2 linked regions of the Laspinema palackyanum D2c genome follow. The protein of the gene in region 2 binds, or shares a complex with, the protein of the main gene of each other region. Links are inferred from orthologs where the notes say so. Each region holds a gene or a part of one and is shown on either strand. Other genes may lie near its edges.

The links. Proteins that work in one complex are often made in the same cells at the same time.
Region 1: the proteins of mnmG (region 2) and mnmE are in contact, whole or in part, in a solved structure (PDB 9HIP), measured with the Escherichia coli proteins. The link is inferred for Laspinema palackyanum D2c from one-to-one orthologs.

Annotation. Positions count from the first base shown.
Region 1 is NZ_JAMXFD010000022.1:67,690-72,966, reverse strand. The notes cover bases 975-3,803. They hold mnmE (tRNA uridine-5-carboxymethylaminomethyl(34) synthesis GTPase MnmE), read right to left. Parts: upstream 3,166-3,803; coding sequence 1,783-3,165; downstream 975-1,782. Other genes in these bases: NG795_RS21175 (DUF2062 domain-containing protein), read left to right, coding at 3,338-3,803; NG795_RS21185 (MASE1 domain-containing protein), read left to right, coding at 975-1,631. In the rest of the region: more of NG795_RS21185, read left to right, coding at 1-974; more of NG795_RS21175, read left to right, coding at 3,804-3,907; NG795_RS21170 (Uma2 family endonuclease), read right to left, coding at 3,919-4,455; NG795_RS21165 (trypsin-like peptidase domain-containing protein), read right to left, coding at 4,522-5,277. UniProt on the Escherichia coli protein: Exhibits a very high intrinsic GTPase hydrolysis rate. Involved in the addition of a carboxymethylaminomethyl (cmnm) group at the wobble position (U34) of certain tRNAs, forming tRNA-cmnm(5)s(2)U34.
Region 2 is NZ_JAMXFD010000003.1:12,512-17,935, reverse strand. Bases 1,587-4,562 are described here. They hold mnmG (tRNA uridine-5-carboxymethylaminomethyl(34) synthesis enzyme MnmG), read right to left. Parts: upstream 4,044-4,562; coding sequence 2,130-4,043; downstream 1,587-2,129. Other genes in these bases: NG795_RS05250 (tetratricopeptide repeat protein), read right to left, coding at 4,373-4,562; NG795_RS05260 (hypothetical protein), read right to left, coding at 1,587-1,763. Also shown: NG795_RS05265 (TIGR04376 family protein), read right to left, coding at 1-310; more of NG795_RS05260, read right to left, coding at 450-1,586; more of NG795_RS05250, read right to left, coding at 4,563-5,424. UniProt on the Escherichia coli protein: NAD-binding protein involved in the addition of a carboxymethylaminomethyl (cmnm) group at the wobble position (U34) of certain tRNAs, forming tRNA-cmnm(5)s(2)U34.

The DNA.
Region 1 (5,277 bases), on a different replicon or contig from region 2:
TAGATTTACCAGCGGTTATAGCGGATGAAAATCGCTTACAACAAATTCTTCATAACTTAATGGGAAATGCCATTAAATTCACCGAAACTGGAACCATAGAAATTTCTGCCCAGCGAATATCTGGGCATAACTTGTTGGAAAATATTTCCTCGGGTTCTCAACTGGAAATTACTCTGACCGATACGGGAATTGGGATTGCTGAGGATAAATTAGAGCGGATTTTTGAATCGTTTGAACAAGCGGAAGGGTCTACGGCGAGACTCTATGGAGGAACGGGAGTGGGATTGGCGATCGCCAAACAATTAGTTGAGTTACATGGCGGCCAAATTTGGGTAAAGTCTCGCCTGGGAGAAGGGTCAAAATTTACCTTTACTTTGCCTCTTTCTGGGGAAAAAGTCGAAAACTCCTCGGAAACTTTGCCCTTACTCAAACAGTTCGCCACAGCGGATTTAAACCAGGATCCCTTGGAACCTCGGGTCATTGCCTCTCATCAAGGATCCGCTAAACTTTTAATTGTAGATGATGAACCGATTAACCTCCAGGTTTTGGTTAATATGCTCTCGTTGCAAAATTATACGGTGATTCAAGCTAAAAGTGGCCTTGAGGCATTAGAACTTCTCAATAAAGGCTTTAAACCGGACCTGGTTTTGCTAGATGTGATGATGCCGAAAATGACGGGGTATGAAGTCACGCAAAAAATTCGGGAAACCTGGCAGGCATCAGAAATGCCGGTGTTATTATTAACCGCTAAAAATCAATTGTCCGATTTAGTAGCTGGATTTGAAGCTGGGGCTAATGATTATCTAACCAAACCTGTAGAAAAGGATGAATTATTAGCCCGGATTAAAACCCATTTGAATTTGCTTCGGCTGAAAACTGAAAATGTTCGATTAGTGGCGGAATTAGAGGTTACTCGTCAGCAGCAACAAATGCTCTTACCCAGTGCAGAAGAGTTGCTATGGATTGAGGGTTTAGAGATTGCCGCTTTTATGGAACCTGCAACGGAAGTCGGGGGAGATTACTATGATGTGATTCAACATCAAGGGGGGGTGAAAATTGGCATTGGAGATGTGACGGGACATGGGTTAGAAAGCGGGGTTTTAATGATTATGGTGCAAATGGCCGTCCGCACTCTCCTCCAAAGTGATATCAGCAATCCGGTACATTTTTTGACCCTGCTCAATTTAGCCGTTTATGGCAATTTGCAACGCATGAAATCGGAAAAGAATATGTCCCTGATGTTACTGGATTATCATCAAGGGAAACTGGTGGTCAGTGGACAACATGAAGATATTATCCTGGTGCGCGCCGAGGGTCAAGTGGAGTTAATCGATACAGTGGATTTAGGGTTTCCCGTGGGGTTAGTGGAAGATATTGGGGAGTTTGTCGCTGAAATGGAGATTGAATTAAACCCTGGAGATGTGGCGATCGTCTATACCGATGGGATTACGGAAGCGGAAAATATAGAGGGAGTGCAATATGGGTTACACCGCATGAAGGAACTGGCGGGTCAACAACAAGGGCGATCGGCAACAGAAATTGTGGATGTTATTTTAGCCGATGTCCGGGAATTTATCGGGGAACAAAAAGTGTATGATGATATTACTTTGTTGGTTTTGAAGCAGAAATAAGAGGGAGTCCAGTATTTCCAGAAGTACCAATTTTTAAACGTTCGTAGTGACTCCTGAAGGAGTCATCTTGATTTAACCCCTGAAGGGGTTACTACAAACGTTTGTAGCGACTCTTGGATTGGGTTTTGCTTGTGAACAGGTAAAGACTTGTTTATTTCCCAATGCAAAACCGGCTAAAAATGCGGTCCAAAACGGATTCGGTTACTTCTTCCCCGGTGATTTCTCCTAATGCTTGAATTGCGCCTCTAAGGTCGATGGTCCAGAAATCTAGGGGTAACTGTTGGTCAATGGTGGTTTGAACTTGTTCTAGGGCAGTTTGGGCGCGGGTTAAGGCAGCGGCTTGGCGTTGATTAATGGCAAAATCCAGATTTCCGGCTTGCAAGTTTCCGGCATGAACGGCATTTAAAATGGCGGTTTCTAAGGCTTCAATGCCTTGTTGATGGGCGGCAGAGGTTTTAACGGTTTCGCGGATATTGTCTAGCAGAGGTAAGGGGGGAATGTGTTCGACTAAATCAATTTTATTGAAGATGACAACAATGGGTTTATCTTTGACTTGTTGATAAATCTCCTGTTCGTCCGCAGTCCAACCGGCTTGGGCATCGAGGGTTAATAGGACTAAATCAGCAGATTGTGCCGCCCGTCGCGATCGCTCAACGCCGATTTTCTCTACCGTGTCTTCGGTGGCGCGAATGCCTGCGGTATCGAGGACTTGGACGGGAATTCCCTGAACGACTAATTGGGATTCTACGACATCTCGGGTAGTCCCGGGAAGGTTGGTAACAATGGCGCGATCGCTACGACTCCAGGCATTCAATAAACTCGATTTCCCCACATTCGGACGCCCGACAATGGCAACTTTTAATCCCATCCGCAACAGTTGCCCTTGGTTGGCAGTTCCTAAAATTCTCTCGACTTCTTTAAGTATTCCCTGAATCGATTGAATGATTTCTGGTTCATTCAAGGGCGGTAAATCTTCTTCAAAATCAATGCGGGCTTCAATTTCTGCTAGGATATCCAAACATTGAGTGCGTAATTGGCGAATGGGATGGGCTAATTTGCCTTGCAATCCGGCTAAAGCCGCTTGAGAGGCAGCAGGCGATTGGGCACCGACTAAATCGGCGACACTTTCTGCTTGAGTTAAGTCTAATCGTCCATTTAAAAAGGCCCGAAGGGTAAATTCTCCCGGTTGTGCTAATCTAGCCCCGAGTTCTAAACAGAGTTGTAAGACTTGTTGAACGGGAATGATACCGCCATGACAATGAAACTCAACCACATCCTCCCGGGTGAAGGACCGGGGGGATTTCATCAGCAACAAGAGGGCTTCATCGACGATTTGCTGGGTTTTGGGGTGACGAATTGTCCCGTAGAGGATCCGGTGGGTTTCCCAGGGTTGGGATCCGGGCGCATGAAAGAGGGTTTGGGCGATCGCCAATGCCTGGGACCCCGACAGGCGGACAATCCCGATACTCCCTTGCTGTGGAACAATCGCCGTGGCGATCGCCGCTATCGTCTCCCGTTGCGTCACCCGATCCATGATTTCATACTTTATGACTACTGCTTTATTATCCCTCGCGATCGCCAATCTCCCCCTAGGATGAGGAAATTAGGCTAAAATATCGGTCATAATCTCAAGCTAAAGACTCACTTATAAAACTCTCAGGGAGCAATCCCATTGCACAACTCAGTCCGTTATTCTAGGGAAAACAATGTTGCATAAACACCCGTTGTCCATCAACTCCCGGAGGACCAAAATCAATCGCTTTCGTTTAACTTCTCTGTTCTCTAAACGCAAACGTCCCGGCAGTCGATGGCATCGGTTTTGGCGTTACTACTTCTGGCGTTTAGTTCGGCAAAAGGGCAGTCCAGAATTCCTCGCCCGAGGGTTGGCGGCGGGGGTATTTGCGGGATTGTTTCCTTTATTTGGCCTGCAAACGATTATTGGGGTGACCTTAGCGATTCTGTTTCGCGGGAATAAATGGATGGCGGTTGCTGGCACTTGGGTCAGCAATCCCTTAACTTATGGGCCGATATTTTGGCTGAATTTTGAGGTGGGTCAATGGCTACTCAAATCCCATGAAGAGTTTGATATGGAACGCTTGAAATCCACGAAAGCCTTACTGGAAGTGGGGGCGGACTTTGTACTTACTCTCTTTGTCGGCTGTGTGGTGATGGCGAGTTTGAGTGCATTTTTAAGCTACTTTTTCGGGATTAAACTGATTCGCCGTTGGCGGACTCTTCACCGGAGTTGGCGTCGCCGACACCATTCGGGGCGCTAAGATTTATTCTCTTACCAAACATCCTCATACAGAGTCGCCATATCAATTCGGAGATTAAGGCTAGTTAACTGAATTTGTTCTAGGGCGTGATAACTATATAATTCCCATCGTCCCCTTTCATTGCGCCGAAAACATTCTACATGGGGGCGAGTTTGACTGATAATTAAATACTCTTTTAAGGTTGGAATTTGACGATAATCGGCAAATTTATCCCCTCGGTCGAATGCTTCAGTAGACTCGGATAGCACTTCTACAATCAAGCAGGGGTAGCGAATAAAGGAGTTAATTACCTGGGAGTCGCGAGGGTCACAAGTCACGGTCAAATCGGGATAATAGAAAGCATCGACGGTTTCTATTCTAATTTTGATATCTTGTACAAATACATGACCTTTCGTTCCTCGGACCTGTTTTCTGAGGATTGTTGCCAAATTCAAGGTAATCATGTTATGAGCTGGGGTAGATGCTAACATCGGATAGACTTCCCCCCGAATGTATTCGCGACGAATCGGGCTGATTTCTTCTGCTGCGAAATACTCTTCCGGCGTCATATAAATTTTAATGAGGTTACTAGAAACGGGTGGAAGTTTTGAACGGGGAATCCATCTATATTTTCATTATGGAACTTGCCAAATTCGCAAGGTATCCCCGCCTAAAATTAGGGTGCGATCGCCACTAAAGGCCAAGGATTTCGCCGTTCCATCCAGGGTCCGCAGCAATGTTCCATCGGCTATATTCCAGATTTTAGTCCCATCTTCACTGGTAGAAACAATCCCCGTCCCATCGGGAGTAAAGGCCAAATCATACACATAGCATAAATCACAATGGGCGACAATCGTGCGCTGGCGAATTCCCCGTTCCAGGTTCCAGAGTCGAAGTTCTCGATAGGTTCCCGCAGCAATAGTTTGACCATCGGGACTGATGGCAACGGATTCGACTATAAATCCCCGTTCTCCCGCTTCCAGGGTCTGCACTAAGTTCCCATTCAGCAAGTTCCACACTTTCAGGGTATTATCCAGATGACCGCTAACTAATGTGCGACTGTCCGGACTAATGGCGATCGCATTCGCCTCCCCAGACTCAGGCAAGGTCAAAACCAAGCGTCCGGTGTTAATATCCCACAGTTCAATCCCTTGATTACTGCCGGTGATTAACGTTTGACCATTGGCAGTAATCGCCACCGAGGTGATGGGATTGGACTGATTCGGACGCGATCGCGTGAGGGTATTGGCAATTTGTCCCGTTCGCAAATTCCAAATGATCACCTGACCCTGTTGATCGCCACTGACTAAAATCTGTTTATTGGGACTAATCGCCAGGGAATTCACCTCACTATTATGTCCTGATAAGGTAGCGTTCAACTGACTTGACTG
Region 2 (5,424 bases):
CCCACAACTGATTGCCTTCCCGCAGTAAAGAGGCTTCTCGTTCTTGTGCTGCACGGACCAAATCTTCGCGATTGGCAGCTTTGGCTTTACTGACGCGATCATGCCAGAGTTGAATCTCCTGAGCAGTAGAAAGAATGCTATCCTGCAATTGTTTTTCTTTCCGTTGCAACTCCAGAATTAATTTGAGGGTATCCTCCTCTTGTTCCCGCAGTTGCTCCTCTAGCACCTGCAATTCCAGATGAGGATTATTTCGCATAAATTCCTCTAATCTGGTTTCTAAGAACCGGCTCATGTCTTCAAATAGACCCATTGCAGGCACTCCCTCGCTCAGGTTTGACTTCTTTTCTTCTATCTATGGTAGGGCAATTTTTCGTGAGTGTTTTCACGGCTAGGGGTGCAGTTTATGCACCCCGACTGCGCGATGAACCACAGCGTCTTCAGGGGATTCCCTATAAAGACTGTCCTGTATAGATGGAACGCACTTCACCATTCCGACGGATAACGGCTTCGCCGTCTTTGACTTCAACTAAACTCCAGCCGCTTGAGCCGATTGTTTCGCCAATATTCACCCGACGGGGAACGCCATCGACTTCAAATAAGGCAACAGAGCGATCGCCCAATTCCAGAATTCCCACTAATTTATGCTTGAGACCCGAAACGCTAGAACTAGATGCCGCTGCGGCAGGGACTGGTTCTGATTCTTCTGCTGGGGGATTTTCCGCAACTCCATTATCTCCTGGGGCTTCTTCTGCCGTTGGGGGTGCGGGTTGGGGAACGGGTGGGGGTGGCGCTGCCACCTGGGGTTGTACGTTAACGGTTCTGGGGGGTTGGGTGGGAGTGGGAGTAGGAGCAGGTTGTTGGGTGGGGGCTTGAGTGGCTGCCGGTGCCGGAGTTGGTGTTGCTGGGGTCGGGGCTGGTGCAGGGGCTGCTGCCGGTGCCGGTGCCGGAGTTGCTGGCGCTGCTGCGGTGGTTTGAGGCGCTGGCGGGGTCCGAGGCACGGTAACGGTGAGATTGGGTTGGACTAGGGTGGGATTGATGCCACGTTCCAGGGCGATCGCAATCCGATTGAGTACCTCGGCAAGATTGCCTTGATGGGGCGTATTTACTGTAACCTGGGGTGCCGGGACCATCACATTGGGGGGATTAACCGTGACATTCACCGGAGGCGGAGGCGGGGGAATAGGTAAAGCAGTATTCGGGGGGACTACAGGTTCTGTGGGTTGACCCGCTGCTTGGCGGTCCATCACTTCGAGCGATCGCTCCATATAGGCCGCAAAATCTGCGTCTGCCTCAGCTTTCAACTGTTCCGCCGTTTTCGGAGGAGCTACGGCTTCAGGCTGTGCCGGGGCAATTTTCGCCCAGAATTGCTGCAAATATCCCCGATTCCATAACCATAAACCTAGGGTAATCAGGAGCAATCCACAGGCGGACCCTAATAAGAGGCGATCGAAGGATTGTCCCTTGCGTCGTTTATCTGTGCGGGTTGCCTTGGCATCCACTGTCGCTTCTGCGGCAGTTTTGGGCATCATCGTCTGGGGGAGGATGATTTGGGGCACCTGTACCGATTGCAATGTTACCAAATCCGGGGGGGCCGGTTTGGGTTGGCGAGAGCCTCCATCTAAAATTCTGTCTACATCGTGAAACAGGTCATTCATGAGGCGATCGGCGTAGGCATCGACGGACCAATTCGGGGTCCCGACCCCACCTCGCTCCTGTTCCGCTGGGGATGAGTCTATGGTTTTGGTGCTGATATCCTGAGACATGGCCTTTTTTTTATAAGGGTTAGGGTTAAAGATGCGATCGCAATCCTCGGGCAACTACGAGCAATCGGGCAGTTCCCCTCCGATTTTATAATCTAGTTTAGACAATCCGACAGTCCTAATAATTTTAGGGCCTAATCCGCTTCAACGAGTTGCACCCATTTATTGTCCTCGCTTTTGCCAGAACGGTCAACCATCTTTCTGTTACTGAGGCAACAACCGGCGGGGGATCAATCGATTGGCGGCCTCATAGCTCAAGTCGGATAAATCCGACTGCAAGTCTTATCCCGTGGTATTTTCAGTCGGTTTCAACCGACTTGAGCTGTTAGGCGGGGGATTGATCCCCCGCCGGTTGTTGCTGCCATGACACTACACTGAGCCACTGGTTGCCAACTGTCGTCCTTGTAACTCCAGATAAATCAACAACGCATTAATATCCGCAGGATTCACCCCGCCAATCCGACAAGCTTGCCCAATGGTTAAGGGTTTCACTTTCGCCAATTTTTCCCGTGCCTCCTTAGACAAAGTGCTAATATTGGCATAATCCAAATCGGGCGAGAGTTTACGATGTTCCTCCCGCGCCACTTGGTCGATTTGATGTTGCTGCCGTTGGATGTACCCGGAATATTTGATATCAATTTCCGCACCCTCACGTTCCTCTAAGCTCAAATCCAGATTGCTCAGTCCATAACGGTTGAGGTCAACATAATGGAAACCGGGACGGCGCAACAATTCCGCTAGGGTAATTGAGCCTTTAATCTTTTGCTGAATATCAGCAGCGATCGCCACCCCCAATTCCTCATGTTCCTTAATCCGCGTCGTCTCCAACCGTTGTTTTTCCGCCGCGATATTCTCCTGTTTTTGGGTGAATAATTCCCAACGGCGATCGCAAATCAAGCCAATCTCCCGTCCTAACGGCGTCATCCGCTGGTCCGCATTGTCCGATCGCAACAACAACCGATACTCCGATCGCGAAGTCAACATCCGATACGGTTCCCGCAAATCCTTCGTACATAAATCATCCATCAACGTCCCCAGGTAACTTTGTTCCCGAGGGAAAATAATCGGGTCCTCACCGCGCACCAACCGCGCCGCATTAATCCCCGCCACAATACCTTGTGCGGCAGCTTCCTCATATCCCGTCGTGCCATTAATCTGACCCGCACAGAATAACCCCTCGATTTTCTTCGTCATCAACGTAGGGTAACACTGAGTCGCTGGCAAATAGTCATATTCCACTGCATAAGCGGGACGTAACATCGTACAATGTTCCAACCCGGGGAGACTCCGCAACAATTCCAACTGTAAACTCTCCGGCAGACCCGTAGAAAATCCCTGAATATACAATTCAGGAATATCTCGCCCTTCCGGTTCAATAAAAATCTGGTGCGATTCCTTGTCTGCAAATCGCACAATTTTATCCTCAATACTCGGACAATAGCGCGGACCTTTCGCATCCACCCAACCGCCATACACCGGAGACAAATGGAGATTTTCCCGAATCAGCCGATGGGTTTCCGCCGTCGTGCGAGTGAGATGACAAGGCATCTGTTCCCGTTCCACCCAAACCTCCGGGTCAAAACTGAACCAGCGCACCTCCTCATCCCCCGGTTGCGGTTCCATCTTGCTATAATCCACCGATCGCCGGTCCACTCGTGCCGGAGTCCCGGTTTTCAGCCGTCCCGTCTCAAATCCCAGACGGTTCAAAGTGTCCGTCAACCCTACAGCGGCAAATTCCCCCGCACGTCCCGCACTCATGGACTTATTCCCCACCCAGATCGTCCCACCCAGGAACGTCCCCGTGGTTAAAATCACCGCCTTGCAACCAAAGGCGACGCCGAAATAGGTTTCCACCCCTATCACATCATCATTGTCCCCCAGAACCAGATCCGTGACCATGCCTTCGCGGATGGATAAATTCTCTTGATTTTCGACAATGGTTTTCATGACGTGAGCATATTCACGCTTATCCGTTTGAGCGCGTAACGCCCAGACAGCGGGACCTCGCGAAGAATTGAGGACGCGCTTTTGTAGATAAGTGCGATCGGCCATCTTGCCAATTTCGCCCCCAAGCGCATCCACCTCATGAGTGAGTTGGGACTTCGCAGGGCCACCCACTGCCGGATTGCAGGGTTGCCAAGCAATCTTATCCAAATTCAGCGTCAGCAAAAGGGTGCGACACCCAAGACGTGCCGTAGCGAGTGCTGCTTCACATCCCGAGTGACCCGCACCCACAACAACGACATCAAAAACATCTTGAAATTCAGGAGTTGGCATGGTCATGGTATCTGGATGGTGTTGAACTCTTTCCTAATCATAGCTGTTCTCATCCCGTTCTACACCCGATCGCGAGCAAGATTTGAAGCAACTAGGCACGCTTACGGTTATCACGCACCGCAGGAAGAGCGATCGCCTTAAGCGAAGCGATGCCATCAGCTTGATGCACTCCCAAAATGGACCTCATAACTGAGGGAAACCTTATATCCTTATTTTATCCCCTCTAATAAAATAGGGCGTCGGTACAGGCAAGGTTAGAAAGCTGGTTTCTGCCTTGATTTAATCCTGTACCAACGCCCTAGATTGAATTGTTCAATTGCGTTTTTAAAAGTGCTTTAAGAACGCATCAACGTATCAAAAGATTCCGTTTCTCGAACGGAGTTAAAGTCTGACTCATGTTGAGCCATTTCTCGAATGTCCGGATTGAGAGAAATGGCCTGCCGGAGGTTATCAACTGCCATATCTGTATCAGATTTCAAGGCATAGCAGCGGGCTTTTCCGTACCAGGCATCGGCTTTGTCGGAACTGGTGCGAATGGCTTTGTTATAAGCGGCGATCGCCTCGTCGTAGTTTTGCAATCTTGTATAGGCGACTCCCTGACCTAAAAACGCTTCATAACACTCAGGATTAATTTCCGTGGCCTTGTCATACATCTCCACGGCATCTTCATATCTCCCTTCCCGAAATAGCTCATTCCCTTGTTTGACATAAATGCCAAAAATCTCCTGGAAGGGTTCCTCCATCCGATTTTGCATTTTCATCGACTCTTCCAGGGTGGTGCGAGCTTCTGAAATTAAGTTTTGAGTGGCTAACGCCATTGAAATCAACTCATTTAATTGAGCAGTGCTCTTCGGTTCCTCAGAAAGTGCCAGAGGCATCCCACCTTTCTCACTTTTAACCAATCCCCCCCCTTTGGATTGTGAGGCGGGGAGTTGTGAGGGAGGGGTTTGTCCGAGTTGTTCTTTGACCTCACTTGCAACCTGATTGGCGACACTTTTTCTGAGCAGCCAAATTCCGCCCAAGGTTGCTGCTACGGGAAGAACCACTAATCCGGCGATCGCAGCCGCTAAGGGACTCATAGTCCGCATAAAAGCTCGGTCTACTTCCGCTTGAATCTGCTCTTGAACCGCTGGATCGAGTTCCGAAGTTTGTTGTAAAACCTCTTGCTGGGCCGCTTCTGATTCCGGGGCATTCTCCGGTGCATTCTCTGTTGCATCCTCCGTGGTGGCTGCCGGAGTGGGCGCTGCCGTGGGGGTAGGCGCTGCCGTGGGGGAGGGAGTGGCCGCTTCCGGGGTGGAGGATGCTGGAGTCTGTTCAACGGGGACCAGGGGTCTGGGTGGGGGGGGAGGGGTCGGACGTTGTGCCGTCGCTGCACCCATAGACAGCA